Regions from separate parts of the Lactococcus sp. S64 genome, predicted to be linked through region 2. Evidence: predicted binding sites of a transcription regulator. Region 2 holds the regulator's gene; the other holds the start of a gene.
The links. Region 2 encodes CtsR, which represses protease genes until heat stress. Its sites were predicted from a motif close to TTGGTCAAAAAAGGTCAAANA; they were not measured.
Positions count from the first base shown of each region.

Region 1: clpB (ATP-dependent chaperone ClpB) is a predicted target of CtsR. The motif match lies at 14,025-14,045, and genes of this name have one in related genera.

Region 1 is NZ_JACVUQ010000003.1:76,636-92,789, forward strand. Features, by position in the region: gene purD (phosphoribosylamine--glycine ligase) at 1-259, opposite strand, end outside; gene IAE51_RS04340 (TetR/AcrR family transcriptional regulator) at 615-1,241, shown strand; gene IAE51_RS04345 (MDR family MFS transporter) at 1,345-2,742, shown strand; gene IAE51_RS04350 (YjjG family noncanonical pyrimidine nucleotidase) at 2,778-3,470, opposite strand; gene purH (bifunctional phosphoribosylaminoimidazolecarboxamide formyltransferase/IMP cyclohydrolase) at 3,647-5,203, opposite strand; gene hpt (hypoxanthine phosphoribosyltransferase) at 5,381-5,923, opposite strand; gene IAE51_RS04365 (NAD-dependent epimerase/dehydratase family protein) at 6,060-7,097, opposite strand; gene IAE51_RS04370 (TetR/AcrR family transcriptional regulator) at 7,228-7,758, shown strand; gene IAE51_RS04375 (ABC transporter ATP-binding protein) at 7,809-9,398, opposite strand; gene purN (phosphoribosylglycinamide formyltransferase) at 9,565-10,113, opposite strand; gene purM (phosphoribosylformylglycinamidine cyclo-ligase) at 10,142-11,164, opposite strand; gene clpB (ATP-dependent chaperone ClpB) at 11,347-13,950, opposite strand; gene IAE51_RS04395 (hypothetical protein) at 14,184-15,524, shown strand; gene IAE51_RS04400 (NAD-dependent epimerase/dehydratase family protein) at 15,557-16,154, opposite strand, start outside.
Region 2 is NZ_JACVUQ010000002.1:192,010-208,163, reverse strand. Features, by position in the region: gene recJ (single-stranded-DNA-specific exonuclease RecJ) at 1-857, shown strand, start outside; gene IAE51_RS03365 (adenine phosphoribosyltransferase) at 980-1,492, shown strand; gene rpoE (DNA-directed RNA polymerase subunit delta) at 1,709-2,272, shown strand; gene mltG (endolytic transglycosylase MltG) at 2,409-4,061, shown strand; gene greA (transcription elongation factor GreA) at 4,121-4,594, shown strand; gene IAE51_RS03345 (CtsR family transcriptional regulator) at 4,771-5,226, shown strand; gene IAE51_RS03340 (ATP-dependent Clp protease ATP-binding subunit) at 5,216-7,666, shown strand; gene hpf (ribosome hibernation-promoting factor, HPF/YfiA family) at 7,801-8,358, shown strand; gene eno (surface-displayed alpha-enolase) at 8,543-9,844, shown strand; gene IAE51_RS03325 (ABC transporter ATP-binding protein) at 9,959-10,630, opposite strand; gene IAE51_RS03320 (ABC transporter permease) at 10,633-11,706, opposite strand; gene IAE51_RS03315 (TetR/AcrR family transcriptional regulator) at 11,718-12,287, opposite strand; gene IAE51_RS03310 (class I adenylate-forming enzyme family protein) at 12,473-13,996, opposite strand; gene IAE51_RS03305 (magnesium transporter CorA family protein) at 14,188-15,105, shown strand; gene pflB (formate C-acetyltransferase) at 15,366-16,154, shown strand, end outside.

The sequences.
Region 1 (16,154 bases), on a different contig from region 2:
CTGCTTTTATAAAAGCATCGACGACGCCATTCATCAAAGCAGTTTCTGGGCCAACAAATGTTAGTCCAATGTTTTGATTTTGAGCAAATTCAACTAATTTATCATTAGATAGTTCGGAAATATCAACTATTTGAATTCCATCTTTTTCCATTCCTGAATTGCCTGGAGCTACAAAGACTTCTTCAACTTGAGGACTTTCCATAAATTTTTTTGCTAAGGCATGTTCGCGGCCGCCAGAACCAATTACCAAAATTTTCATCATTTCTCCGATATTCCCAAACGCTTTTTATATACACAGACTTGTGTATTCAGCTATTTTATTTATTATTCAACAAATCTTGAACGAATAATAAAAGTCAAAGTGACGATAGCTCATCTATCTTTTCTTGCTTTATAAATCTTATAATTCTATCTTAAAAGATTTGTGATAAAAGAAAAAGCCTGAACAAAAGTTTCAAGAAATAAGAAGAGAGATTGTTCGGTATTTACTCAATTATAGCTAGAGTTTTCCCCTTACAATATTTAAATGACAAATTTGTTTATCAGCTTTTCTATCGCAATTTTCATTAAAAACATGTAAAATAAATCTAAGTAGAAAAAGAAAGCGAAAACTTATGGCGACTCAACCAACCAAAGATAAAATTATTAGTAGCAGCTGGGAACTTTTAGAAGAACTTCCTCTCACAGAATTTTCAATGCGTAAGTTAGCTAGTCGGCTAGGAATGACAGTGTCTTCTCTTTACTACCATTTTTCAAGTAAAGAAGCACTTTTTGCAGAACTTATTGATAAAGCAAGCCTTGAAATTATTTTTCCAGCAAATGAGAAAACGTGGCAAGACCGCCTTTTCGTCTATGGTAAAAATATTTATGCTGTTTTAGAATCTTATCCAAACCTCGCACAATTGATGATGGATTATCCACCAGAATCTGAGAACTATCTTCGGCTCTTTGATAAACTTTTAATGATTGTAGATGATCTCAAGCTTTCTGATGATCACAAATTTTACACCATTAACCTTTTTCTAAATTTTATTTACACCAGTAAAATAGATAGTGATCGTTTAGTAGAGCAACCCGAAAAACCTCTTTCTACTGTCAAAATTCCTCTGGTACAACTGGCTCCTTTTCTCGATAAATATTGGCGAACTGAAAGCCTCACCAGTCTTGGCTCTTCTGAAAGTTTTGAGTTTGGTTTACAGCTTATTATTTCAGGAATTGAAAAAATGCTTAAAATTAATTAATTTATAAAAAACTTCCTGAGGAAGTTTTTTTCTTGACTTTATTTTAGAACAATGGTATTATTTTTACCGAACAGTGTTTTAAAAATATAAAAGAAGGTTCTTTATGAATAATACTAATGATTTTAATTTAAAAAAAGTCTTACCTGCGGTTCTAACAATTGCAATTGGAATGCTTTTAGTAATGATGGATACAACCATTATGAATGTCACCCTTCCGCATATCCAGTCTGCTTTCCATCAAAATCTCTCAAATAGTCAGTGGGTCATTACTGCTTATACTTTAGCTATGGCCACAGTTATTCCATTTGCTGGATTTTTGGGAGACCGCTTTTCAGATAAAAAAGTTTTTGCTTTAGCAATCATTTTTTTCACTATCGCTTCATTTCTTGCAGCTAACGCTCACTCACTGCAAAGTCTTATTATTTGGCGAATTGCTCAAGGCTTAACTGGTGGCGTTGTTGCTCCAATCGGAATTGGGATGTCTTTTAAAATTATCCCAATGGAAAAACGAGGTTCAATGATGGGCCTTCTAGGGTTACCAATGTTGCTCGCTCCAACAATAGGACCTGCACTTTCAGGTTTCTTAGTTAAACACTTCAATTGGTCAACTGTCTTTTTGATTAATCTTCCGGTTGGAATTCTAGCTCTAATCTTTGTTCTCCTCTTTCTCCCCAATTTTCCTGCAAATAAAGCAAGTAAAATTGACTTAAAAGGGACTCTTCTTTCTCCATCTGCCTTTCCAATTTTAATTTATGGTGTACACGTTGGGACAGATAAAGGCTGGTCAAATCCTACTGCCCTCTCTTTTGTAGGCCTTGGTATAATCATGTTGCTTTTATTCATTATTGTTGAACTACGTGTTGAAAATCCTCTTTTACACCTTCGAGCTTTTGCAATTCCTGAATTTACAAAAGGAATTTCGCTCATGTGGCTCAATCAAATCGTTGTTTTCGGGGCCATGCTTTTTGTCCCACTTTACTTACAAAATGTCGTTGGACTTTCTTCTGAAAATACAGGGCTAATCATGGTTCCGCAGGCAATTGCTAGTTTTTTAGGAATGACAATCGGTGGACGTATTTTTGATAAATTTGGGACGAAAGCCGCAGTTCTGCCGGGCTTTATTCTGGGAGCTCTAAGTCTTAGTCTTTTTAGTCAAATTAAACCTAGTTCTTCTTTAGCTTTCACACTTTGTGCTATTGTTTTACTTGGTTTAAGTCAAGGTTTAGTCAATATGCAAGTTAATAATCACGCCCTTCAATCTGTTCCAATGAAAAATATCAGTCGAGTTACTCCACTAACAAATGAAATGATGCAAGTAGTCAACTCATTTGCTATTGCCTTTTTGACAGCATTTTTAAGTGGTCAAATCAAAAAACAGACTGGACTTTCTCCTTTACAAGCGAATTTAACTGCCTTCCATCATACTTTCTACTTACTTCTTATTTTTGTAAGCTTCGGTTTCATTTTAAGTCTATTTTTGAGAAAAAAAGTGAAGGCATAATAAAAAAACACTGTTAAAATAAACAGTGTTTTTTATTACCAATTTTTAACCAAAGCTGGAATTTCTAATAGGTCTTGGATTTGCACATCTGGTTGTGCTTCTCCACTAACTTCCAATTGTTTTGGATTATACCAAATTGTCTTTATTCCAGCTCTATTCCCTCCTAAAATATCAGTTGCTAGGGAGTCGCCAACGATTGTAAATTCCTTTTGATTGGCCGCTTCAATGTGGTCAAAGACATAATCGAAGAAAGCAAGTGAAGGCTTATGATGACCCACTTCTTCACTAATAAAGATTTCTCTAAAGTGATCAGAAATTCCAGACTCAAATATTCGTGGACGAGAAACACGTGAAGTTCCATTACTAACCACATACATTTCTGCCTCTTTTTCTGACAGCTCTGTCAGTAATTCTTTGGCATGATTAATCAACTCATGCCCTTGTGATAAGTAAAGTTGATATTCATCATCAACAGCAACTGGATTATAATTTACTGACACATTTAAAGCTCTAAAAGCATGGTCAAATCGAGTAGATAGAAGTTCTTCACGTGAAAGTTTTTCTGATTCGTGTAAACGCCAAAGCGCTTTGTTTTCACGAGAGTAAGTCGCACGATTTTCCTGATTATCTTCAATTTGATAGTGGGTAAAAATTTTTCCCAAAGCATCATATTCTGCTTTATCAAAATCAAGTAAGGTGTTATCAATATCAAAAAGTAGTACAGTCATTTCTTTTCCTTTGCTAAATGTATTCTTTGCATTCCCTACATTATATCAGAAAAGGAGATAAAGATGAATGTTCTGAAACTTGAAAATTTTTTCAATGACAATAGACAGATGATTTTACAATAGAAATTTTAATATTAAATTAGAGAAAAAAATCTACCCTAAAGGTAGACTTTTTATTAATGTCTAAAATGACGAAGTCCTGTGAAGACCATCGCAATTCCATATTTATCACAGGCATCGATCACTTCTTGGTCACGTACAGAGCCACCTGGTTGAACGATTGCTTTAATTCCTGCCTTAGCAATTTCATCGATATTGTCAGCAAATGGGAAAAAGGCATCCGAACCAAGAACCGCATTTTCTTGAAGTTCTACTGATTTATCTGCGGTTGCCTCTAAGGCAATTTTTACTGAGCCCACACGGTTAGTTTGGCCAGGACCAACACCAAGCGTCTGGTGGTCATTGGTCACAATAATCCCATTTGATTTGACAAACTTAACTGCTTTCCAAGCAAACTTCATGGCCTCCATTTGTCTGTCAGTTGGTTGAACTTTAGTCGCCACTGTCCATTCTTTTGGATTTTCAACAATGACATCTTGATTTTGAACAAGTAGTCCTCCAAGAACCCCTGTTACAAGCGCTTCTTTTTCTGAGGCTTCTTTTTTAGAAAAATCAACGGTTAAAAGGCGGATATTTTTCTTTTTGCTTAAGACTTCCAAGGCTTCTTTGCTATAAGAGGGTGCGATAATAATTTCAAGGAAAATCTTACTCATTTTTTGCGCAGTTGCCAAAGTTACTTCTCGATTTAAAACGATAATTCCACCGAAAATTGAAACTGGGTCTGCTTCATAGGCATAATCCCAAGCTTTTTCGATATCCGTTGCTGTTCCAATCCCACATGGATTCATATGTTTGAGGGCTACAACTGTTGGTTCTTCAAAATCTCTTGCAATTTGTAAAGCAGCATCTGCATCACGAACATTGTTATAGCTTAGTTCTTTACCATGAATTTGCTTACTTTGGGCAATTGAATAAGTCGTAGGTATTCCTGACTCATAAAAATCTGCATTTTGTTGCGGATTTTCACCATAACGCATTCCCTGTTTAAGGTCGTAAGTCAAGGTTAATTTTTCTGGTTTTACATTTTCTACTGGAAATTCTTCTGTCAAATATTGTGCAATTAAAGCATCATAACTTGCAGTGTGGCGAAATACTTTTGCTGCAAGTTGCTGACGAAAACTTAAACTTGTTTCACCTTTTACTGACAGCTCTGTCAGTACTTTTTCATAATCATTTGGGTCACAAACGACTGTGACTGACGCATGGTTTTTAGCTGCTGAACGCAACATTGAAGGACCACCAATATCAATCTTCTCAATCATTTCTGCTTGACTGCCCCCAGCAAGCAAAGTTTCTTTGAAAGGATATAAGTTTACAACAACCAAATCAATTGGAGAAATATGATGTTCTGTCATTGATTTCATGTGACTTTCCAAGTCTCTACGTCCAAGAAGGGCTCCATGAATTAGTGGATGCAATGTTTTAAGGCGCCCATCCATCATTTCTGGAAATCCTGTTACTTCATCAATTGCAATATTCGGAATTTCTTCTTGGTCCAGAACGGCTTTCGTTCCACCCGTTGAGATAATTTCCCAACCTAATTCTCGAATTTCCTTAGCAAATTCTACAATACCTTCTTTGTCTGAAACACTGATAAGTGCACGTTTTGACATGATTTCCTCCAAGTTTTCTGCTGACAATTCTGCAAGTCAAGATTTTTTCTTATAAAAGAACTGACAGAACTGTCAGTAAATATTTATCATGTCTTTATTTTACATTTATCGTTTGGAAATAAAAAGCACCAGTTTTAAAACTGGGCTTTTTTTATTATAATTGTTCGGAAATTACTTTTAGTCTTTAATTAAAAACTCTTCATTGAAAATTCCAATATATGGCAACTGGCGGTAACGTTCGGCATAATCAATTCCATAGCCCACAATAAAGGCATCCGGTACTTCAAAGCCAACATAATCAGCGTCAATATCAACTTTACGACCACTTGGTTTATCTAATAAAGAGATAATTTTTACTGAATGTGCTTGACGCCCTGTCAGCAATTTTTTAAGATAGAGCAAAGTATTTCCAGTGTCAATGATATCTTCAACAATCAAAATATCACGTCCATGAGCCACGGTTGATAAATCTTTCAAAATTCTAACTTCTCCAGAAGATGAAATCCCATAACCATAACTGGTAACATCCATAAAATCAACTTCAGCATCAATTGATAATTCTTTAAGCAAATCAACCGTAAACATGATTGACCCTTTTAATATTCCCACAACAAGTGGATTTTTTCCCTCATAATCGCGTGAAACAACTTCCGCAAGCTCTTTGACACGTTCGGCAATTTGTTCTCTGGTAAATAAAACTTCTTTTAAATGTGGATGCATTTTTCTCTCCAATTTTTTTCACAATATGTTTCTATTTTAGACTTTTTTAGAGAGAAGAAAAAGACCAGAAGTCTGACTTTGGTCTTTTTTAGCTTACAACGTTCGGAAATAGAAAATTTTCAAAACTATAATTTTCTTAATCAACTTTAATAACTCCCAAATCCAACATCGTTTGTGCCGTTTGAATAATCGCTGCTTCACCTGAACGTGGTTTCCAGCCTAAAAGTTTAACTGATTTTTCATTTGAACAAGCTGTGTTTTGCCCCAAAAATGTAGCTGGCATCGCCAAACTTTTATCAAATCGAGCTAAAATTTTGACTAAAAAATCGGGAATTACCTGAGTAGATACTTTTTTAGCTTTTGTACCAAATTCCTTTTTCAAAAACTCAGCTTGCTTTTTGTAAGTAATATTTTGGCCTGAAGTTGCAATGAAACGCTGACCAATCGCTTCATTTTTTTCAAGAGCTAGCAAATGTAAATCAGCAACATCACGAACGTCAACATAATCAAATGCTAAATTTAAAAGTCTGGGCATTTTACCTTCAAACATATTTTTTATAGCCGCACTAGAATGTGAAAAATCATTTCCAAGAATTGGACCCATAACAGCTGTAGGTAAAACCGATGCTCCTTCAATACCATAAGCTTCTGCAAGTTTCCAAAACTCCATTTCCGCCATCGTTTTAGAACGTTGGTAGGCATTAATTGGAGCATCAAGATTTGTCCAATCTTTCTCTGTGAAGATTTCTGGATGATCCTTATGCCCCGCTAAAACTGCTCCCGATGCTGAGGTCAAAACCACTCGTTTAACTCCTGCTTTCTTGGCTGCTTTCATCACAAACTTCACTCCATCTACAGCCATTTTCACCATTAAATCATCAGCGTCAGGACGTTGCAAAGGTGTTGGTGAAGCCACATGAATCACAGAATCAACACCAGTCATGGCTTGACTCCATCCTTCTTCTTTTGTCAAATCAGTTTGGACAAAATCTAAATCTGTAAAATCTGAAATTCCGCCTTGTGCCATCATTTTTTTCACTTCTTCTTGTCGAGACATCGTCCGCAATGTCGCCCGTACTCGATAGCCTTTTTTCAATAAAGCAATCATGATAAACATAGCAATATATCCAGAACCACCTGTTACAAGAATTGTTTTTTTATTTGTATTTGTCATTTAATTTTTTCCTCTGTTTTTCTTAATTCACATCTGTTACACTTGAAACTTATGTAAAATTATTGTACGATAGAAGTGTAAAAAATACAAGCCTTTGAAAAGCTTGTGTGACACAATCAGGAGAAGTGTAATGGCAGCGACAAACTATTCCCAAACTATCAAAAACGATACAAAAGATTTTATTACTACAGCAATTTTGCAACTATTAGGAATTCAAAAAACATTTGAAAAACCGAAAAATCTTGCTCAACTCACCGTTTCAAACGTTTGTAAGAGAGCCGGAGTTAGCAGAATGGCTTTTTATCGTAACTTTGAGTCCATTGACCAGGTCATTTATCAATACTATCAGCCTCAAATTTCTCAAAGTTTTGAAATCATTCGTCAGAATGTTTCTGCCAGTTCAAAAATTGAAAACCAATTAAAATTCTTTGAAGAATTTAAAGATGACCTCTTCCTTTCTGAAAGTCAAGGTTACGAACCAATTATTCGTCAGATTTATATTGAAGAAATTGAGAAATTTTATGAAAAGACAAATGACGAATATTTCATTACTTTTGTCGCAAATGGAGTTTATGCTCTTTGGCGTAAATGGTTAATGAACGGTCAAGATAAGTCAATTGAAGAAATACATGAACTCATTAGAAAAATTGTTACAATTTAAGTAAAAATAAAAAGACACTTGCACGTGTCTTTTTAATATAAATTTATTTTTTAAGCAATTTCCTGTCCTAAATGAATCACCTCATCCAAATAACTTTGAGTTTCATCATATAGATGGTGTGTAATCATAATCACCGTCAAATCAGGATTTTCTAAAATATTTTTTTCTACAGCTAGAGCTGTTTTTTTGTCAACACTCGCCGTACTTTCATCCATCACTAAAATTGGCTTACTGCCCATTAACTCTCTAGCAACAGATACTCTTTCTTGCTGACCTCCTGATAAATTTTTATCATAAACCGTATCAAGTTTATTAAATACAAAGTCATCAGCACAAGCAATTCTAATCGACTTATCAAAGATATCTGGCGAAATTTTGCGCCCTAAAGTCAAATTTTCTTCTACTGTTTCCTTAAAAAGATAGGGAAATTGCATAATCACACTCATCACACGAGGCAAAGATTTTCGATTAATTCCTTTGTAATCTTTTCCGTCTAATAAAATTTCTCCTTCATAGTCTTGCTTATTCCCAACCAACAAATTAATCAAGGTTGATTTTCCACTTCCACTATCTCCAATAATCGCGTATTTTTTTCCTTTTTCAATGACAATTTCTGGATACTCAATTTTTTGCCCATCAGGAAATGCAACAGCCAGATTTTTTAATTCTAATTTACTTTCAAAAGCTGTCACTTCTTCTCCGTCAGTAACTTTTGATTCGTCAGTAATTTTTCCATATTTCTCTAGCAGCTTTCCAGTTGCATTGAGCAATATTAAACTATTTGCTACACTTTTTGAGTAATTAGTTACTGTCCCTGACAAATTTCCGACACTCATGACAACACCAATGCCAATTTGCCCATTCATGATAAGAAAACCAGCAACAGCTAAAATCAAAAACTGCCCTAACATACTTGTCCCTAATAAAGAATACTGCATCCAAGCACGAGTAAAAATTAATTTCACATTCGCCGTAGCTAATTGATTAAATTTCCCCATGGTTCGCTCTTGCATAAGACCCAATTGTTTATTATGATAAAGCACTTCATAACCACGCAAGTAATCCGTAGATGTCGCTAAGGCATCATTTGCAAGCTCCGACACTTGTTCCGTATCTCGTTCCACTGATTGTTTAAACATTTTTGGAAAATAGAACAAAAGTGCTCCAACCAAAAGGGTTGTCAAAAGCAATACCCAGTGGAAAAAGATAATAGCAATTCCTGAGAATAGCATCGCAACAATTCCCGTATAAACAAAATAAATCTGGTGGAAACCATTATCATAAAGTAGTTTTGTATCATTATTTAACCACGAGTTATAATCTTCCTTACTATTTTTTTCAAAATCAGAATAAGAAATTTCCGTCAGAGGCTCAATGATATCCCGGCGTACAGCATTAAGCTGTTTTTGTATGGCAATTTCTTTCCAAACATCACGCGCTCCTTGAACAAAACTATCGACCATCCAAAGGATAATATCAATAGCTAACCATAAGAAAAATTGATTCATCTCTTTTGCAATCAAAGAATTGAGCACATTTGCTAAAAAGACCGAACTCAAAACCGCAAGAGCAATATCAATCGTGATAAGTAAGAAAACCATAAAATTTTCAAATTTGAATTCTTTAAGATACTTTACCATTTTTCCTTCTCTTATTTTACTTAAGATTATGTTACCACTACATTTTAGCATTTAAATTTCAAAAGTAAATAGCGCTTACAAAAGTATTTTAGATGTTTTATTTTCTTAAAAGAACTGAAAATTTTCTCTTATTTTTATTAAGCTAAAACGTAAGAAAAAAACTTCATCATTGCTGATGAAGTATAATTTGGCGAACGACTTCTGGATAGAGCTTGTGCTCTGCTTCATGAACAGAACGCTCATAGACTTCTAAATCTTCGTGATAAGCGAGCGAGATTTGAGCAATCAATTCCCCAGTATCAACACCCTCATCAACATAATGAATACTGATTCCCAACCCCTTTTTTGCCTCATGTGATTCTTCAATCGCATGAGGTGAACCAGCAAAATCCGGAAGATAAGAAGGGTGAACATTGATTATCTTTCCTTTATATTTTGATAACACCGTCGCACCAATAATTTTCATGTAGCCCGCCAAGAGAATTAAATCAATTTCTTGATCTTTTAAAATTTCCACCAAGGCCTTTTCATAATCCACTTTTGAAGAAAATTCTTTTAACTCAAAACTTGCCTTTGCCACCCCTAATCGCTCAGCACGTTCAAGTACATAAGCATCATGATGGTCTGAAAAAACAAATTTCACTTGGTCTGGAAATTGTTCAGCTAGTGTTTGAAAGTTTGAGCCATTTCCTGATGCAAATACTGCAATTTTCATGCTATCCCCTATTCTCAATGAAAAAAATTTATTTTTTAATCACTACTGCTGAATCTTGTCTTTTGACCATTTTACCAATTTCAAATACATTCAACTCTTTTTTGAGAGTTTCGGCATTTTCAGGAGCAACAGCGATTACCATTCCAATTCCCATATTGAAAATTTCATACATTTCTTCATGTTTGATATCCCCATATTTTTCAAGAGCTTTGAAAATTGGTAAAATATCCCAAGAACCTTCAACAATTTCAGCCGACAAGCTATTTCCGAACATTCTTGGTAAATTCTCATGGAATCCTCCGCCTGTAATATGAGCAATCCCTTTTATTTTATTTTGTTTAATCAAGGGTAAAAGCTCTTTGACATAGATTTTTGTCGGAGTTAAAAGAGTATCAATCAAAGATTGGTCAAGTTCAGGCAACGATTCATTCAAATCAAAGTCAGCAAAAACTTTCCGAACCAAAGAGTATCCGTTAGAATGAATCCCAGATGAGGCAAGACCAAGCAAAACATCGCCCGCTTCCACATCTTTTTCGCCATCAATTAATTGTGATTTTTCAGCCACACCCACAGCAAAACCAGCTAAATCGTAATCATCTTCATCATACATTCCGGGCATTTCAGCTGTTTCTCCACCAATCAGCGCTGCTCCTGCTTGCAAGCAACCTTCGGCCACTCCAGCCACAACTTGCTCCAATTTTTCAGGAATATTTTTCCCTGTGGCAATATAATCCAAAAAATACAGTGGTTCAGCCCCAGCAGCAATAATATCATTGACGCACATGGCTACGCAATCAATCCCAATCGTGTCATGTTTGTCTGCTTGAATGGCTAACATCAATTTAGTTCCCACACCATCTGTCCCTGAAATCAATACAGGCTCTTTGACATCAAGCACGGATAAATCAAAACTTCCACCAAAACCACCCAGTGCCCCAAGCACACCCAAACGTTCGGTTTTAGCCACATGCTTCTTAATACGAGAAACCACCTCATATCCTGCTTCTACATCTACCCCAGATTTTGCATACGCATTCTCAGACACTGTCATTCTCCATTTTCTGATTTATTTTATTCTACTTCCATGTTAAATGATTTTCAAACATAAAAAAAGTTCCAGCGGGTAGTACTGAAACTTTTCGATTGAATCGTTCGGAAATAACAAATTATTTCAACTGTAACTGTCTATCAAATATAAAAAACCGCCAGCATCAGCTAACGGTTTTTTTCTATTTATTCAGCAATCGTTTGAATATCAAAGTCAATCTTGTTATCTATAAGTGTTACAATAACTTTTGATTTTGGTGGAATTTTTCCTCCGATAATCAGCTTAGCTAATGGATTTTCGATGACTTTTGTCAAATAACGTTTGAGTGGACGTGCACCATAAGCTGGTTCATAAGCATTTTCGGCAATCCAAACTTTTACTTCTTCACTCAACTCAAGTTGAACATCCATTTCTTCAAGACGATGTGAAAGTTGGCTAGTCATTTTAACGATAATATTCTTAATATCCTCAAGTGCCAATGGTTTGAAAAGAATGGTATCATCAATTCGATTTAGAAATTCTGGTTTGAAATGTGCCCGAAGTTGAGCCATCACGTTTTCAGTTGTTTCTTCAGAAATTTCACCATTTTCTCCAACATTATCAAGCAAATATTGAGAACCGACATTTGAAGTCATAATCAACACTGTGTTCTTAAAGTCAACGAGAACACCTTTAGAGTCAGTCAAACGGCCGTCATCCAAAACTTGCAACAAGATATTGAAGACATCTGGATGTGCTTTTTCGATTTCATCAAGCAAGATGATTGTATAAGGATTACGACGAACGGCTTCAGTCAATTGGCCTCCTTCATCGTAACCGACATATCCCGGAGGTGCTCCGACTAACCGAGAAACTGAGTGTTTTTCCATATATTCACTCATGTCAATCCGAACCATATGTTCTTCTGAATCAAAGAGATTTTCAGCCAAAGCTTTCGCGAGTTCGGTCTTACCTACCCCAGTTGGACCGAGGAAGAGGAATGAGCCAAGTGGACGATTAGGGTCTTGAATTCCTGCACGCGCACGAATAATGGCATCAGATACGGCTTCAACAGCTTCATCTTGTCCAACGACCCTTTGATGCAGTGTTTCTGGCAAGTGAAGTAATTTTTCACGTTCACCTTCAACCAATTTGGTAATTGGAATACCTGTCATGCGTCCAACCACTTCGGCGATTTGTTCTTCAGTGACTGATTCTTGAACTAAGGATAAATCATCTGATTTTGCTTTTTCTTCAATAGCTTTGAGTTCTTTTTCAATTTCAGGAATTTTACCATAACGAAGGGCTGCTGCTTTTTCTAAGTTTCCTTCATTTTGAGCTTCTTCCAATTCGTGGCGAGCATGTTCTAATTCATTTCGTTTTTCAGAAATATTGCCCACTTCTTTTTTCTCAGCTTCCCATTGAGCTTTGAGTTGATTATTTTCTTCTCGAAGTTCAGCAATTTCACCACGTATAATTTCAAGACGTTTCTTAGAAGCATCATCTCGTTCTTTTTTGAGGGCCGCTTCTTCAATTTCTAATTGCATCAAGCGACGATTAGCTTGGTCAAGTTCAGTTGGGAGTGAATTCATTTCTACACGAATTGTTGCACTGGCTTCATCAACCAAGTCAATGGCTTTATCTGGTAAAAATCGGTCAGTAATATAACGATTTGAAAGGGTTGCTGCTGCGACTAAAGCATTATCATGAATGGTCACTCCATGGTGAATTTCAAAACGTTCTTTTAGACCACGCAAGATTGAAATTGTATCTTCAACAGTAGGTTCAGTAACCAATACCTTTTGGAAACGACGTTCAAGTGCTTTATCTGTTTCCATGTATTTACGATATTCATCCAAGGTAGTTGCCCCAATCAAATGGAGTTCACCACGTGCAAGCATTGGTTTTAAAAGGTTCCCAGCGTCCATTGAACCTTCTGTTTTACCTGCACCAACAATCGTATGAAGTTCATCAATAAAGAGGATAATTTGTCCATCTGATTTTTTCACTTCATTAAGGACTGCTTTCAAACGTTCTTCAAATTCACCACGATATTTCGCTCCTGCAATCAGGGCACCCATATCAAGTGAAAAGATTGTTTTATCTTTCAGATTTTCAGGAACGTCTTTTCTGACAATCCTTTGTGCCAATCCTTCAACAATGGCTGTTTTACCAACCCCAGGTTCACCAATAAGAACGGGGTTATTTTTTGTTTTACGAGAAAGCACTCGAATGACATCACGAATTTCTTCATCACGTCCAATGACAGGATCTTGTTTACCTGATTTAACTTGAGCAACGAGATCTACCCCATATTTTTCAAGTGCTTTGTATGTTTCTTCTGCATTTTGACTGGTCACTTTATCACCTCCGCGTAATTTTTCAATTGCAGCTTGCGCTTTTGCTTTTGTTAGTCCATGGCTAACCAAATAACTGGTCAATGGATTTTGTTTTAATTCAAAGAGGGCAAGGAGAATAATCTCGGTTGATAAGTATTCATCGCCCATTTTTTGCGCAATTTTGTCTGCTTCAGTAAATATTTGGAACAAATCTGGACTTAGGTTTTGACCATAAGTAATATTTGAACCTTCTACTGAATTAATTTTGTCAATTTCTTTTTCAATTAAATTTGTAAAGTCATCTAGGTCAATCCCTAAATCTTTATAAAAGTTCGCCCCAAAACTATTAGGTTGAACAAAAATTCGCCATAAATGTGGAACTTCAATCACTTGGTGATGACGAACTTGCGCAATTTGTTGCGCTGAACCAAGTGCTTCTTGCATCGTTGTTGTCATTTTTTCGATGTCCATAAAAACACCTCATTTCGATTTCATAGTTAGTAGTGATTATTATCTTTTTCTCACTACATTCTAATTATAATACTTTGGTCAGTAATGGTCAAACTTTTTGATTCGTTATTTATAAAAAATTATTTACACTTTTTAAATGAATTATTTGTGTACTAATCATAGTGAAGCTGTCTTTTTAATACACTTTGCCTTATAATGGATTTAGATGTCAAAATAGAAAAGATAGGAGAAAAATGACTCAACAACTAAATTCTTTGGGAAAGTCTGCCCTCTTAATATTAAGTAATACAATTATTGTCCTTCCATTCATGATTTTTATTCAAATTGCAAAAGGAACCTCGCTTCTTGCCCTCCTTCCTTTTTTGCTCTTTTATACTTTCAGAATGACTGGCGTATTCTTTATAAGGGGAATAAAAACAAGAATCAACAGCTATAGTCTTTTAAAAATTTCATTGTATGCCGGTTTACTTGGTTGCTTGTTAGGATTTATGGGTTCTTTCTACTTTCCTTTCTATACTTTATCCGGAATTCTTTTAGGAGTGAGTGCAGCTTGGTTGCCGATGTCAAACACTTCGGTAAATTATTATCTAAAAAATACTAACCAGCTTATCAAAGGAAAAACCTTAGTTAGCTTACTTTTGTTTTTAGCACTTGGCTTTTCTTTTGTCTTATCCCCTTCTCTAAAATATCCCCTGTTCTTTGTCTTCTATGGAATAGTTTATCTTCTCTCCTTCCAATTAGTTGGAAATTTGGACAATTACAAAGTTGATCCAAATGATTTAGAAAAAGCTTCATATAAATATCTTATTTTATTTGCTTTATTTTTTGTTTGCCTCTTTCTATTACGTTCAAGTCGATTACTTGCCAATAGTTTAGAATTTGATTATTTCATTTTCGGATTTTTCTTTTTGGTCACCCTCTACATTGTCGCTACGAATTTTTTCAAAAATAAAATTCAAAGAAATATCCCTCGTAAATTATCATATTTGACAGCTATTAATGGGGCAGTGGGAAATTATTTATTTCTTTTTTGTTCTTTGTATGTCGCTGGTTTTTATGGTCATCAGCATTTATTTTTACAGTTTTATCTTCCTTATGTTTTAGGAATTGTCTTTGCCTCTAAGGTCAAAAATTTACTTGGAAATAATGTCAAAACCTACTCTTTAATCGGCATTTTTCTAGGTTTACTTTTGATTGTTTTTAGTCCTCTATTTGCTCTAGGTTTATTCCTTACTAGCTTATTCAAAGGAAGTTTAAATTCAAGCTTAACTCAAGACTATGAAAGTACTGTTAATATCGTTGAAGATAAACGGATCTGGGTAAAATATACCATTCAAAATATCGGAAGTATTCTTCACCAATTTTTGTTAATGCTTTTAGGTTCACTCATCATCATGAAAAATGGCTTATCTATCAAGACCTTGTTCGTCATTACTTCAACTCCTATTCCTACAGCTCGAAGTATTGAACTAATGAAATCATGGAATCTTATTGCTACGTCATTGATTATCTTAATTATCATCGCCTATCTTATTTATCCAAAAATAGTTCCACTTCTTAAAAAATCAAAGTAAATTAGAAAAACTCATGTCTAAACATGAGTTTTTTATTTAATACGAGAGGTCAGTGAACTTTCTTTTCCTTCGATAATTTTATGAATCTCTTTAGCAAATTGACTTCGTTTAATTGGACGATAACTTTTTAAGAAAGAAAAAATTGGAATTTTTATGAGTGGCTCCAATAGGCGTGCTGGAAAATAACTGCTTTTTCGTGAAGCATCATAGACAATTCCTGGAAAAACAGAAACAAATCTTGATTTCAAACGTTTTTGACCATAAGCCTCCACTTCTTTTTTAGCTTTCATATAGTCATTCATAAAAAAAGGACCATCATTTGCCGAAATAAAAAGACATTGATTTTCTGAGTTAACTATTGTATCAATAATTATTTTTGCTGGTTGAATACTATTTTTTTCATAAGTTGTTCCCTTTGATTTACTTGGAAATAGAATTCCTACCGCATCAATCACCCAATCTGATTTTTGTAAAAGTTCTTGCCAATCACCGGTTTCATTTAGATTAGCGGAATGATAGATGACTGGCTCAACTAGATTATCTTTAGATTTACCATTTCTTGATAAACTGTGTAATTCATAATCCACAGCTTGAGCAAGCTCTTTGAAAATACCTTGGCCAACTAGTCCT
Region 2 (16,154 bases):
TTTCGCTCTCAACAATCACTAATTTAGCAAAATTGGCTCCCTTTGGCATGGATAATCCTAAGCCTCGATTTTTAATCGAAGATTATAAGGTGATTCAAAGCCGAAGTATGGGGAAAGACAATGCTCATCTTAAATTAAAAATTCAGGAAGAAAAGCAACAAATTGATGCCGTTTATTTCCAACATGGTTCAGAAGAATTGGAATTCGAACAGGCACAAACAAAATTAGTCGCAACACTTTCAAGTAATAGTTGGAATGGAAATACGAGTCTTCAATTAATGATTGAAGATGCTGATTCAGTTGGTGTCGAACTTCTTGATATAAGAAGTAAACAAATTCCTATCCCAAAAGAGGCTAATATTTTTTCTCAAAATCAGCTAAAACATGGTATAATGGAAGATGTGCTTGTCATCGAAGAGACACCTGGAGATTTAGCAGGTTTGTCAGTATTAAAAGAAGCTGTCAGTAAAGCAGCGTCGGATGATTTTAAAATGATTTATTTTAAAAATAAAATCACTGATAGCTATTATTTAACAGGAAGTGGAACACGAGAAGAATTTGCAAGACTTTATAAAGCAATTTATCAATTTCCAGAATTTGATATTCGCTATAAATTAAAATCACTTGCGGATTATTTGAAAATCCCTCATCTCTTGCTTGTCAAGATGATAAAAATCTTTGAGGAACTTGAATTTGTCAGCATTGACAATGGCTTAATGACCGTTAATAAGACGGCCGATAAACGCGAAATTTCTGAGAGTACAATTTATCAAGAACTAGAAAAAATTGTAAAAATGCAAGAACTTTTTGCTTTAGCACCCGTCAAAGAAATTTATCAAAATTTATTAGAAAAATAATTTCGTTTTTATAAAAAGTTACTGACGAAATCAGCTATACTCATAATAATAAAGCTGTCAGTAAAAATAACGAACTTATGTTAGAAAAAAGGAGCACTGACAATTCTGTCAGTAACAAAAACATGGAATTAAAAGACTATATTGCAACAATTGAAAACTATCCTAAAGAAGGCGTAGTTTTTCGCGACATCAGCCCTTTGATGGCAGACGGAAATGCCTATAACTATGCTGCTACCGAAATTGTTCAGTATGCAAGAGATAAAGAAATAGATATGGTTGTAGGTCCAGAAGCACGTGGTTTCATCATTGGATGTCCAGTTGCTTTTGCACTTGGTGTAGGATTTGCCCCAGTTCGTAAGCCTGGTAAATTACCTCGTGAAGTCATTGAAGCAACTTACGAAAAAGAATACGGAACAGACACACTCACAATGCATTCAGATAGCATCAAACCAGGACAACGTGTCTTGATTGTTGATGATTTGCTTGCAACTGGTGGAACAATTGCCGCTACAATTGAACTTGTTGAAAAAATGGGTGGAATTGTTGTCGGATGTGCGTTCCTTATCGAACTTGATGAACTTAAAGGTCGCGAAAAAATCGGAGATTACGATTATAAAGTTCTAATGCACTATTAATTTCTTTACTGTCGGTAGCCAATAAATGTTATTAGTATTCTTTTGATAAAAACAAGAGAGTATAGTTAAGCTAAAAGCAAGTAAACAGAGGTTTTTTGGCGTAAAATATTGACAGCAAGCTAATTTTGATATACACTATAAAAAGAAAATCCACATAGCGTTCGTTTTTTAGGAAATGAGCCTATATTTTATATTAGGAAAAGAGAGAGTAAAAACTTGAAAATTACAGCCTTAGAAGGACAAAAAATCTCAGAACTTTCAATGATTGAAGTTGCTCATGCTTTATTGGAGCAAAATGGCAAAGAAATGCAATTCTCTGAAATCATCAGAGCGATTCAAGATTATTTGGAAAAATCAGATGATGAAATTAAAGCTAGTATTTCTCGTTTTTATACAGAAATCAATACAGACGGAAGTTTCATTCCATTAGGAAATAATATCTGGGCACTTCGTTCATGGTACGCCATTGATGAGATTGACGAAGAAGTTATCGCTCTTGATGAAATTGAAGACGAAGAAGAAGAAAAACCAGCTAAAAAACGTAAAAAAGTCAATGCTTTTGGTATCGAAGACGAAATCGATCCAGAAGATGAAGAAGGCGCAAAAGAAACAACTGAAGAAGACATGTCATACGATACTCAAGCAGAAGACGAAGATAAAGATGACGTCGCTGCTTATGACGCAGAACTTGCGGAAGTTGAACTTGATAATGTAGATGAAGAAGTTGACATCGATGTAGAAGACGATGAAGATGATTCAGACGATACTGATGAAGACTAAAACACATAAAAAGTGAGGCATCAGCCTCACTTTTATGAATATTCTCTTTTTATTTGTAAAAAATTAAAAGAACGGTTACAATTAGGAAAAGTAAAATTTTATTATTGAGCGAAAGCTAATCATAAGGAGAAAAAATTTGGTGGACAAAGAAACAACTGAATTTTCTCGAGGAAGTTTTAAAGAAAAAATACTTCGCCAACTTGAAGAAAATGCAGCGAAACAAGCAGAAACTAAGTTCCCAGACCCTGAAGATTTCGAACGTCCCAGCAGGAGCGACTCAGAAGAACCTGAGCGAAAAATCGAACCAAGGAAAGTTGATCTTGAACCTTTCAAACTTCCCGTCTTTGATTTTCCAGCAGCGGATGAAAACGAAGAAGAACCTTTTGTAGAAAATGAAAACCTTCCAGAAGAAGGCGATTCATTGCGTCAAAATTTAGATGGAGTGGTTTCTGAGGAAATTCAAAGCCAAGATATTCCTCCTCAATTTTCAAGAAGTGAACCAAAAGTTCAAGATGAAAAAATTGAACAAGAACAATTTTTGGAAAAAAAAGAATCAGAAAAAATGGTTAAACATCAACCTTCAAGAAGAACCAATAGTCCTTCTAAAAAAACTTCTTTGAGCAAGAAAAACAAGAATAAGAACAAAAATAAGAAAAAGAAAAAAGTAACAGCAGGAAAAATCATTGCTGTGATTGTTGTTCTTTTAGTTTTAGTTGTTGGAGGAACTGGTTGGTATGGCTATAACTTTGTAAAATCTGGCATTCAACCTCTGGATTCTAAGAATGCAACAGCTAAGTCAATCAATATTCCTGCTGGTTCAAGTAGTAAGCAAATTGGTGAAATTTTGCAAAGACAATCCATTATTAAAAATGGAATGGTTTTTCAGTATTATACAAAATTTAAAAATTATTCAGAGTTTAAAAGCGGCTATTATAATCTTGCACCAAACATGAGCTTATCTACGATTGCTAGCAAACTTGAAGAAGGCGGAACAGAAAAACCTGTTGCTCCAACTTTAGGTAAAATTTTAGTTCCTGAAGGCTATACGCTAACACAAATTGCTAAAGCTGTGACAGTTAATAGTGGAAGCAATGAAAAGAATGCAAAAACGCCATTTTCTGAAGCAGACTTCATGAAAACCGTTCAAGACCCAACCTTTATCGCTAAAATGGTTAAGGCTTATCCTAAACTGTTCGCAAGCTTGCCAACAAAAGATTCAGGAATCAAATATCAGTTAGAAGGTTACTTGTTCCCAGCGACTTATGATTACACAAAATCATCGACAGTTGAATCAGTCATTGAAAATATGATTCAAGCAGCCAATACTCAACTCACTCCTTACTATGATACAATCGCTCAAAAGAATTTGACTGTCAATGAAGTTTTGAGTTTAGCAGCTTTGGTTGAAAAAGAAGCCAACAATGATGATGACCGACGCAACGTTGCTGGAACCTTCTATAATCGTATGAATGCTGGAATGACTTTGGGTTCTAATCTGTCAATTCTTTATGCCGAAGGTAAACTTGGTGAAAAAACAAGTCTTTCAGAGGATGCTAATATTGACACCAACCTAGATTCGCCATATAATTTGTACACAAATACTGGATTTGGCCCTGGCCCTGTTGATAGTCCAAGTTTGTCATCTATTAAAGCGGTACTTGATCCTGCTCAAAATGACTACTTCTATTTTGTTGCTGATGTGACAACAGGAAAAGTTTATTTTGCGAAAACATTAGCTGAACAAAATGCAAATGTTCAAAAATATGTGAATGATAAGATAAGTAGCTAAGCTATCATTAATTTAGATTTGATTAAAAGAGAAAAAAGTTTATAAAAAAGGAAAGAAATATAATGGAAAAAACATTCCCAATGACCCAAGAAGGGCTTGATAAATTAAAATTAGAACTTGAAAATTTAAAACTTGTGAAACGTCCAGAAGTCATTGACCGTATCAAAGTTGCTCGTAGCTATGGTGACCTTTCAGAAAACTCAGAGTACGAAGCAGCTAAAGATGAACAAGCCTTTATCGAAGGACGTATTTCAACTGTTGAAACAATGATTCGTTATGCTGAAATTGTTGATAACGCAAAAATTGCTAAAGACGAAGTAGCACTTGGTAAAAACGTAACTTTTGTTGAAGTTGGCGAAACTGACGAAGAATCTTATCAAATTGTTGGTACTGCTGAAGCTGACCCATTTTCAGGAAAAATTTCTAATGAATCACCAATTGCTCGAGTTTTGATTGGTAAAAAAATTGGAGACATCGTAAATGTACCACTTCCAGTTGGCGAAATGACAGTTAAAATTGTAAAAGTTGACTAATTATTTTAGAATATAATAAGTAAAAAAGCCGTCAGTAACGGTTTTTTTATTTTTCAACGCTTAAGTCTGTCAGTAAGTTAAAATTGCTATTTTTGGTAAAAATAATATTTTTCAGGTATAATAGTCAGTAATAGTCAAAGATTATTTAGAAAATGGATGAAAGAAAGGATGGAGCGATGGCAGGTCAAAAAAATACATCAGATATTATCGAAGCTTATCTGAGAAAGCTTTTAGAAGAAGCACAAGTCATTGAAATTAAACGAGCGGACTTAGCCAATCAATTTGATGTCGTGCCGAGTCAGATTAATTATGTGATAAAAACACGATTTACGGCCTCAAAAGGCTTTGATGTGGAATCAAAACGTGGTGGCGGTGGATACATCAAAATTGTGAAGTATCAATATTCTGCTCGTCATGAATTCTTAACGGCTCTTTACCAGAAAGTTCCAGCTAATCTCTCAAGTAAAGCTGCCCATGATATCGTTCAACTTCTCTTTGATGAGAAAGTACTGACAGAACGTGAGGGAAATCTACTTTTGTTAGTCATTACTGACGGAGCCATTAGTCCCTTTACTCGTGGTATAATGATGAAAAGTATAATAAACAGATTGGACCGTGACGATGAAATTTGAAAATATAAAATATACACCAACGCTTGACCGAATTTTAGAAAAAGCGGAAGAGTATGCTCACCAATATCAATATGGCACCATTGAAAGTGCTCATTTACTAGCTGCAATGGCAACGACCTCAGGCTCAATTGCTTACAGCCTCCTTGCTGGAATGAATGTTGATTCTTCTGACTTACTGATTGATTTAGAGGATTTATCAAGTCATGTTAAGGTCAAACGTTCAACTTTACGTTTTTCACCTCGTGCAGAAGAAGTGATGACTGCGGCAAGTTTTTTAGCAATTCATAATAACTCAGAAGCCGTTGGAACAGAACACCTGCTTTATGCCCTACTTCAAGTAGAAGATGGATTTGGTCTTCAACTTCTAAAATTACAAAAAATCAATATTGTATCTTTGCGAAAAGAGCTTGAGAAAAGAACTGGACTCAAAGTTCCAGAAAGTAAAAAAGCTGTGACTCCAATGTCAAAACGTAAGGTGGCAAAGGGAGTTGCAGAAAATTCAACGACGCCAACGTTAGACTCTGTATCCTCAGATTTAACCGAAGAAGCTCGCTTGGGTAAACTTGACCCAATGATTGGACGAGAAGCTGAAATTGACCGTTTGATTCATATTCTCAGCCGCAGAACAAAAAATAATCCTGTCTTAGTTGGAGAGCCCGGTGTTGGGAAATCAGCAATTATTGAAGGTTTGGCCCAAAGAATTGTCAATGGTCAAGTTCCAATTGGTTTGATGAATAGTCGAATTATGGCCTTGAATATGGCGACTGTTGTTGCTGGGACAAAATTTAGAGGTGAATTTGAGGATCGTTTGACAGCTATTGTTGAAGAAGTTAGCAGTGATCCAGATGTCATTATTTTCATTGATGAATTACACACAATCATCGGTGCTGGTGGCGGTATGGATTCTGTCAATGATGCCGCAAATATTTTGAAACCAGCGCTTGCTCGTGGTGATTTTCAAATGGTCGGAGCAACAACCTATCATGAATATCAAAAATATATTGAAAAAGATGAAGCTTTAGAACGCCGTTTGGCGAGAATAAATGTTGATGAGCCAAGTCCAGATGAAGCGATTGCTATTTTGCAAGGCTTACGTGAAAAATTTGAAGACTATCATCAAGTGAAATTTACTGACCAAGCCATTAAAAGTGCTGTAATGCTCAGTGTTCGTTATATGACTAGCCGAAAATTGCCTGACAAAGCCATTGATTTACTTGATGAAGCTGCAGCAGCAGTGAAAATTTCTGTCAAAAATCAACAAACAAAACGTCTTGATTTAGAAAAAGAATTAGCGGAAGCTCAAGAAGAATTATCAGAAGCTGTCATTAAACTTGATATCAAAGCGTCTCGTACAAAAGAAAAAGCAGTTGAAAAAATTGCTGACAAGATTTATAAATTCTCAGTAAAAGAAGATAAACGTCAAGAAGTTACTGACCAAGCTGTTGTTGCTGTTGCCTCAACACTGACAGGTGTTCCAATCACACAAATGACTAAGTCTGAAAGTGATCGTTTAATCAATCTTGAAAAAGAATTACATAAACGAGTTGTTGGACAAGAAGAAGCTATTTCTGCCGTTTCAAGAGCCATTCGTCGGGCACGTTCCGGTGTTGCTGACAGCTGTCGTCCAATGGGTTCTTTCATGTTCCTTGGACCAACAGGGGTCGGTAAAACCGAACTTGCTAAAGCACTGGCTGACAGTGTGTTTGGTAGTGAAGATAATATGATTCGTGTTGACATGAGTGAATTCATGGAAAAACATTCGACTTCACGCTTGATTGGAGCTCCTCCAGGGTATGTAGGTTATGATGAGGGTGGTCAATTGACAGAACGCGTTCGTAATAAACCTTATTCTGTTGTTCTTTTAGATGAAGTCGAAAAAGCTCATCCTGACGTTTTCAACATCATGTTGCAAATTCTAGATGATGGCTTTGTGACTGATACTAAAGGTCGTAAAGTTGATTTCAGAAATACAATTATTATCATGACTTCAAACTTGGGAGCGACTGCTCTTCGTGATGATAAGACAGTTGGTTTTGGCGCTAAAAATATCACAGCTGATTATTCAGCCATGAAATCAAGAATATTAGAAGAGCTTAAACGTCATTATCGTCCTGAGTTTCTTAATCGAATTGATGAAAATATTGTTTTCCACTCATTGGAAAGTCAAGAGATTGAACAAATTGTTAAAATTATGAGTAAATCTTTGATTAAACGTCTGGCAGAACAAGATATTCATGTTAAACTCACACCGTCAGCGGTGAAATTAATTGCTGAGGTAGGTTTTGACCCAGAATATGGTGCACGTCCGCTCCGCAAGGCTCTTCAAAAAGAAGTTGAAGACCTTTTAAGTGAACAATTGCTCTCTGGTGAAATCAAAGCAGGTAATCATGTTTCAATTGGGGCATCTAATAAAAAAATTAAAATCGCTCAAATTGTTTGAGATGAAAGCTGTTTCATGTTATAATTAAATTAGAAATAAAGGAAAGGACAGTTCGAAAAGATTCAGAAGTCCTGAAAATTCCAAAAGTTTAAGGGCTTCATTGAAACAAAAAGAACTGTTGAAGAGGTACTCTTATGATCAAATTTAATATCCGTGGCGAAAACGTCGAAGTGACTGATGCAATCCGCGCTTATGTTGAAGATAAAATCGGAAAACTTGATAAATATTTCAACGATGGTCATGAAGTAACAGCCTATGTTAATCTTAAAGTTTACAGCGAAAAACGAGCTAAAGTTGAAGTAACTCTTCCAGCTAAAAATGTCACTTTACGTGCAGAAGATACTTCACAAGATATGTATTCTTCAATTGATTTTGTTGAAGAAAAACTCGAACGTCAAATTCGTAAATATAAGACACGTATGAACCGTAAACCACGCAATGCTGTCCCAACAGGACAAGCTTTTGGCGATGAGTTTGCACCATTAGAAAAAGCCGATGAAGTTGCTGAGGATCACGTAGATATTGTACGTACTAAACATGTTGCTTTAAAACCAATGGATGCCGAAGAAGCAGTGCTTCAGATGGATATGTTGGGACATGATTTCTACGTCTTTACAGATGCTGATAGTAACGGAACCCATGTCGTTTACCGTCGTACAGATGGTCGTTATGGTTTAATTGAAACAGAATAAAAAAATAAGGATAGATTTTTCTATCCTTTTTTATTAATGTTCAGATAAAAAATCAAAATGTAAGCGCAAAACCTTTTGAAGTTTAGCTTTGCGAAGATTTTCACTTGAAAAATCTTTCAAAAAATAGTAAAATCAAAGATGTATTAAGAGTGCAGACGCACTTAAAAATAATAAGGAGACTAAAATGTCAATTATTACTGATATTTATGCTCGCGAAGTCCTTGACTCACGCGGTAACCCAACACTTGAAGTTGAAGTTTACACTGAAGACGGTGCATTCGGTCGCGGTATGGTACCTTCAGGTGCTTCTACTGGTGAACATGAAGCGGTTGAACTTCGTGATGGCGACAAATCTCGCTACAACGGACTTGGTACTCAAAAAGCTGTTGACAACGTAAACAACATCATCGCTGAAGCTATCATCGGTTATGAAGTTACTGACCAACAAGCTATTGACCGTGCAATGATCGCTCTTGACGGTACTGAAAACAAAGGTAAATTGGGAGCTAACGCTATCCTTGGTGTTTCTATCGCTGCTGCTCGTGCTGCTGCTGATGAACTTGGTGTTCCACTTTACAACTACCTTGGCGGATTCAACGCTAAAGTATTGCCAACTCCAATGATGAACATCATCAATGGTGGTTCTCACTCAGACGCTCCAATCGCTTTCCAAGAATTCATGATCGTACCAGTTGGTGCACCTACATTCAAAGAAGCGCTTCGTTGGGGTGCTGAAATCTTCCACGCTCTTAAGAAAATTCTTAAAGCTCGTGGACTTGAAACAGCTGTCGGTGACGAAGGTGGATTCGCTCCTAAATTCGACGGAACTGAAGACGGTGTAGAAACTATCCTTAAAGCAATCGAAGCAGCTGGTTACAAAGCTGGTGAAGATGGCGTTATGATCGGTTTCGACTGTGCATCATCAGAATTCTACGAAAACGGTGTTTACGACTACACTAAATTCGAAGGTGAAGGCGGTAAAAAACTTTCAGCTTCTGAACAAGTTGACTACCTTGAAGAACTCGTTTCTAAATACCCAATCATCACTATTGAAGATGGTATGGACGAAAACGACTGGGATGGATGGAAAATCCTTACTGAACGTCTTGGTAAAAAAGTTCAACTCGTTGGTGACGACTTCTTCGTTACAAACACTAAATACCTTGAACGTGGTATCCGTGAAAATGCTTCAAACGCTATCTTGATCAAAGTTAACCAAATCGGTACTTTGACAGAAACTTTCGAAGCTATTGAAATGGCTAAAGAAGCTGGTTTCACAGCAATCGTTTCTCACCGTTCTGGTGAAACTGAAGATTCAACAATCTCAGATATCGCTGTTGCAACTAATGCTGGTCAAATCAAAACTGGTTCACTTTCACGTACAGACCGTATGGCTAAATACAACCAATTGCTTCGTATCGAAGACCAATTGGCTGAAGTGGCTCAATACAAAGGTCTTAAAGCATTCTACAACCTTAAAAAATAAGGTTTACCAACGAATGATTTAGATTTAATCCTTCTCTTTATTTAGAGAAGGATTATTTTTTATAAAAAATATTCTATGAAAAAACTACTAGTAAGCTAGTAGTTTTTATTTTATTTAGATTTTTGATAAGAGTCCATCTTCAATCTTATAAATACTGTCACTATTTTTAATCATTCTTTGGTCATGAGTGACCATGATTGTTGCTTTATTCTTCAAATGAGCTTCTTGTCTTAATAATTCAACAACCTGATAAGCATGCTCAGTGTCTAAACTTGCTGTTGGTTCATCGGCCAAAATTAAATTTGGTTCATTAAAGAGAGCACGAGCAATAGCTGCCCTTTGTCTTTCACCACCAGAAAGATCACTAGGATGTTTATCTTTTAAGTCTAAAATATCAAGTGATTTAAGAAGTTCAATCCCTTTTTTAGAAGTTAGTTTTTCGTGATTGATTTTATCAATAAGGAGAAATTGTTCTTCAATAGTCAAATAAGGAATCAAATTAGAACTTTGGAGGATGAAACCTATTTCTTTAAATCTAAGTTTAGAACGTTTTTTTTCTGACAATGGTGTAAAATCTAAGCCATTGATTGAAATGTTCCCAGAAGTTGGACTTTGTAAACCACCTGCAATTGTGAGAAATGTACTTTTGCCTGAACCGGAGGGACCAATAATTGAAACAAATTCTCCTTGATTGACTGCTAAATCGATTCCTTTGAGTGCCTGAATCTCATTATGACCACTACCAAAAGATTTTTTTACATTTTCCATTTTAAGAATTGTTTTCATTTTTAACCTCCAATTGCTTTCGTTGGGTCAATTTTACGGATAGTAATGATTGAAAAAAGTGACCCAATAATTGATACGATGATGAGAATTAAAGCATAGAGCAACCAGTTTGTAAGACTAATTTCAAATGGCATTGCATCGGGTAAGATAAAGCTAGTTCCATAACTTGCTATAAAAGCAACGAATACGCCAACTAAACTAATGATAAAGCTTTGACCAAGTAAAGAGTTCATTATTATGCGATTTGAAATTCCTTGGGCTTTCATTATGCCAAAAATCGGAACTTTTTGAAGAGTTATAACATACATAAAGACTCCAATAATCAACAGTACAATCAGAAATAAGAAGTAAATCATTGCGCTGAGTGTCATATTTTGAGCAGAATAACCTGGAATATCGTTAATTAAATCAGAAATAGAGATGACTTTATATTGATTTGAAATAGAAGAATCAATCTTAACTTTTCCAGATTTTACAACGACAGCATTAACAGAAGAAGTTGAAGTGCTTTTTTCACCAAACTTTATCTGATTCAAAGCGGAAAATGAGGTATAGATAACAGGCGATGCAGAATAAGAAGAGGATTTTGAAATTCCGACAATTTTTATTTTAATATTATTATTTCCCACGGAAACTTCTTGACCGATTTTATATCCTTGATTTGCCAGCTTTTTTGAGATAATCATTTCTAAATGATTGTCAGTAAATTTTTTTCCCTCAAGAACTTCTGGCATGATTTTAGACTTATCAGGCAGGGCAATAATAGCAATATTGTCTCGCTCGCTCTTTGATTTGCGCATAGAAGTAGAAAACAATGATAATTCTGAACCATTTTCTATATGAATATTACTTAAATCATCAGAAGTAATTTGTGAAGCAGAAATAATATTATTTGAACTTGTTGATAAAACGACTTTTTCGGCCTTCCAATCAAGGACAGCTTGTTTAAATTGACTGGCAAGTCCTACAGATAGTCCGGACAGTATAAAGACTACATAAGCGATTAAAAAAATAATAGCTCCGATTAAGGTGTAACGAGCTTTATTATAACGTATTTCTCTTAGTGCTAAAAACATAAAATCTCCTTTTAGTTTTTTCTGTCAGTAATATAATTAAGTAAACCTTCGGTGACTAATTTGATTTCTTTATCATAATTTTCAATAAAAGTTTTCTCAGTCCAATTTTCACTGAATAATCTATAAACGAGATTATGAACAACTGATTTTAATACTTGTGAAATTGGATTATCATTTTCACTAGCTGGGACGGTTGCTGAACTTTGGGGTTTCCAATCTCTTTCAAGTTCATAAGTCCAATCTAAAAAGCGATATTTATAAAGTTGGTATTGGGGAGAATCAATTAAATTTTCAAGAAGGAGATATTTGTATTTATCTAGAGCCTCTTCAATGGAATTATCTTTTAATAAATTAAAAAATAAATCATGGATTTCAAGGGTTTCTTGCGAGAGGACATAGAAATAAGCATCTTTTAAATCTTCAAAATACTGATAAAAACTTCCTCTCGGAATATCAAGAGCTTTTACGATGTGCATAATTTTGGCCTCGTGAAAAGAATGAGTCTGAAATTCATTTAAACAGGCATCATATACGCGATTACGTTTTTCGTCAGATAGACTAAAATAGGTTGATTTAGGCATTTTTTCTCCAATTCATTCAATTTATGACACTGTGTCATTTATTAAATTCTAACAAATTAATTGATTAACATCAATTAATTAATTTTTTTAAGCAAAAAAACTACTGACAGTTTTGTCAGTAGTTTTGATAATAAATTTGCTGATGTATAAGTGGCTGACAGTTTTGTCAGTAAAATTAGGAACATTTATTTAGCCAATTCTCTTTCAAGAGCTAATCGTTGAACTTTCATTGTTGCTGTACGAGGAATTTCATCGTAAGCCATAAGAATAGGTTCATTTAAAAATGGCAAATCAACAATTGAAGCCCACCAAGCTGGCCAATCCATTTCCGCATTTTCAGCTAGAGCCAAAATAGGCTGTGGTTTACCAGATTTATCACGAATAATCACAACTTCATCTAAGAAGTCGTGTTGGTCTAACAGAAGATCTTCAATTGCCAAATTAGATTCAATTTTATCAATTAAATCAACTTGTCTGTCATGTAAAAAGAGAATTCCGTCTTCATTCATGAGACCCCAATCGCCAGTATCCCACCAGTCACCATAGACTTCTTTATTAAAACGTTCTTCTTCTTTATAGTAAGTCAAAGCTCTTCCTTTTGAGAGGAAGTGGATTCTTCCAGGCGTACCTGCAGGACATTCATTTCCATCTTCATCGGCAATACGTGCTTTAGATAATCCAGGCATACCAATCCCCATTTCACGGGCATTAGTGTCTGCTAAAGTTGATAAACGGTGCTTTTTCCAAATCATTGGGCCACATTCTGATTGTCCATAAATTTGTAGAAAGACTGGCTCTTTTTGCTTAGAGGCAGAAAGAAAAGTGTGCATTGTTTCTTTATTAATTGCATCAAAAGTTGAGTGAAGGTAACGAATTGAAGCAAAAATCTCAGGTTCTTGCTTTGCAAGATTCGCTAGACGAACAAAATCGTTTGGATGTGTTTCAAAAGCATAAGGCTGATGTTTAGCAAAAAGATTGACAAGATTATCTTTTGATAAATCATTGAGGGGCATAAGTCCAAACCCAAAGGTCATTGCTGATGAAACCCCTATATTGAAACGAGAATGAACAGGAGAAATATGGAAAGCTAAAATTTCTTCCTTATCAGGCATCCAATCCATTACAGTTCTTTGAAGTACCCAACGCCAACCCATTGAATTAGCAGAGTGAGCGATTAATTTTGGTACACCAGTTGTTCCAGAAGTATGAGTGAGATAAGCAATCTCATCACTGGCCAATTGCTGACTGTCAGCAATTTGAGTAGGTTTTTCCAAAGCAAATTTACTGACAGAAAGTTTTTTAGAATCTTCAAGATTCTTCATTTCATTTACAGTTTTGTCAGTAACTTGGTCATAAATGAGCCAAGGATTGCCTAAACGTCCAGCTAAAATATCCATTGTTTGGGCAGGAAGATGATAAGAAATCATTGCTGGAACAGCGCCTAGATAAGAAACAGCAACAGCTAAAAGATAGGTATCAAAAGCACTTGATTTAAAAATAATGACTTTATCCGATTTTTTGATTCCCAACTCAGATAAGAGACTTGCCTTATCAACAATTGCTTGATGAGTCTTTTGGTAAGTCGTTTCAAGAGCTAGTTCAGGGAAAGCTCCAACAGCTTCATCAAAGATAATTGGGCTATCAGGAAACTGTTCAGCTGATTTTTTAAAGTTTAGATACAAATTTAGGGGTTCGTGTTTGAATTTCAAAAAAAATCTCCTCAAGTTAATAAGTTTATTATATCACAAAGTATTCTTTAGACCAATAGTTAATGTAAATGTTTTCTTAAGTCGTAGAGAATAAAATACTCGGAAAAAAAGTCTAAAATCTGCTACAATTAAAGGGACACTAAGAGGATTCCAATCCTCTTTTATCAGGAAAAGAAGGGATAGATAGGAAAATGATTAAAAATTATGAACTATCCAACGAAAAAAAATTAATTTCAACCTCTGAAATGAAGAATTTCACCTATGTTCTCAATCCAACACGTGAAGAAATTGGGAATATTTCTGAATACTATGACTTCCCTTTTGACTATTTATCAGGAATTTTGGATGACTATGAAAATGCCCGTTTTGAAACAGATGATAATGATAATAATCTGATTCTCTTACAATATCCTGCACTTTCTAATTATGGAGAAGTGGCGACTTTTCCATATTCTTTGGTTTGGACTAAAAATGAATCGGTTATTTTAGCACTTAATCATGAGATTGATAATGGCTTAATTTTCGAGCGTGAATATGATTATAAACGCTACAAACATCAAGTTATTTTTCAAGTGATGTATCAAATGACACACACTTTCCATGATTATTTGAGAGATTTCCGAACAAGGCGTCGCAGACTTGAACAGGGAATCAAAAATTCAACAAAGAACGACCAAATTGTTGATTTGATTGCCATTCAAGCAAGTTTAATTTATTTTGAAGATGCCTTGCACAATAATATGCAAGTACTTCAGGATTTTATTGATTACTTGAGAGAAGATGATGAAGACGGTTTTGCTGAAAAGATTTATGATATTTTTGTCGAAACAGACCAAGCTTATACAGAAACCAAGATTCAGCTCAAGTTACTAGAAAATCTCCGAGATTTGTTCTCAAACATTGTCTCTAATAACTTGAACATTGTCATGAAAATCATGACATCAGCTACTTTCGTTCTAGGGATTCCAGCAGTAATTGTTGGTTTTTACGGAATGAATGTTCCAATTCCTGGTCAAAATTTTAATTGGATGGTTTGGCTTATTTTAGTTCTAGGAATTTTATTATGTGTTTGGGTCACTTGGTGGTTACATAAAAAAGATATGTTATAAAATGGAGAAAAATCTCCATTTTTTTGCTCTTTGTGAAAAAATTAATTAGTGATTGCAGATTATGAAGTTAGCAATGTTTGTTAAAACTATTTTGTGAATTATTTATGAAAACGTTTTAAAAAAGTATAACAGATATTAAAATAATTGGAACTGTATTAGTAAAGAATCTGTAATTTCTCTTGAATTCTGTTTGCTATTCTCAAACTGTATGATATAATGAAGTTGTAATTTGAAACAGAAAGAACAAAGGAGATTTCAAAATGAAAACCGAAGTTACGGAAAATATCTTTGAACAAGCTTGGGATGGTTTTAAAGGAACCAACTGGCGTGATAAAGCAAGCGTTACTCGCTTTGTACAAGAAAACTACAAACCATATGATGGTGATGAAAGCTTTCTTGCTGGGCCAACAGAACGTACACTTAAAGTAAAGAAAATTATTGAAGATACAAAAAATCACTACGAAGAAGTAGGATTTCCCTTCGATACTGACCGCGTAACCTCTATTGATAAAATCCCTGCTGGATATATCGATGCTAATGATAAAGAACTTGAACTTATCTATGGGATGCAAAATAGCGAACTTTTCCGCTTGAATTTCATGCCAAGAGGTGGACTTCGTGTTGCTGAAAAGATTTTGACAGAACACGGTCTCTCAGTTGACCCAGGCTTGCATGATGTTTTGTCACAAACAATGACTTCTGTAAATGATGGAATCTTCCGTGCTTATACTTCAGCAATTCGTAAAGCACGTCATGCTCATACTGTAACAGGTTTGCCAGATGCTTATTCTCGTGGACGTATCATTGGTGTCTATGCACGTCTTGCCCTTTACGGTGCTGATTACCTTATGAAGGAAAAAGCAAAAGAATGGGATGCAATCACTGAAATTAACGAAGAAAACATTCGTCTTAAAGAAGAAATTAATATGCAATACCAAGCTTTGCAAGAAGTTGTAAACTTTGGTGCTTTATATGGTCTTGATGTTTCACGTCCAGCTATGAACGTAAAAGAAGCAATCCAATGGGTTAACATCGCTTATATGGCAGTA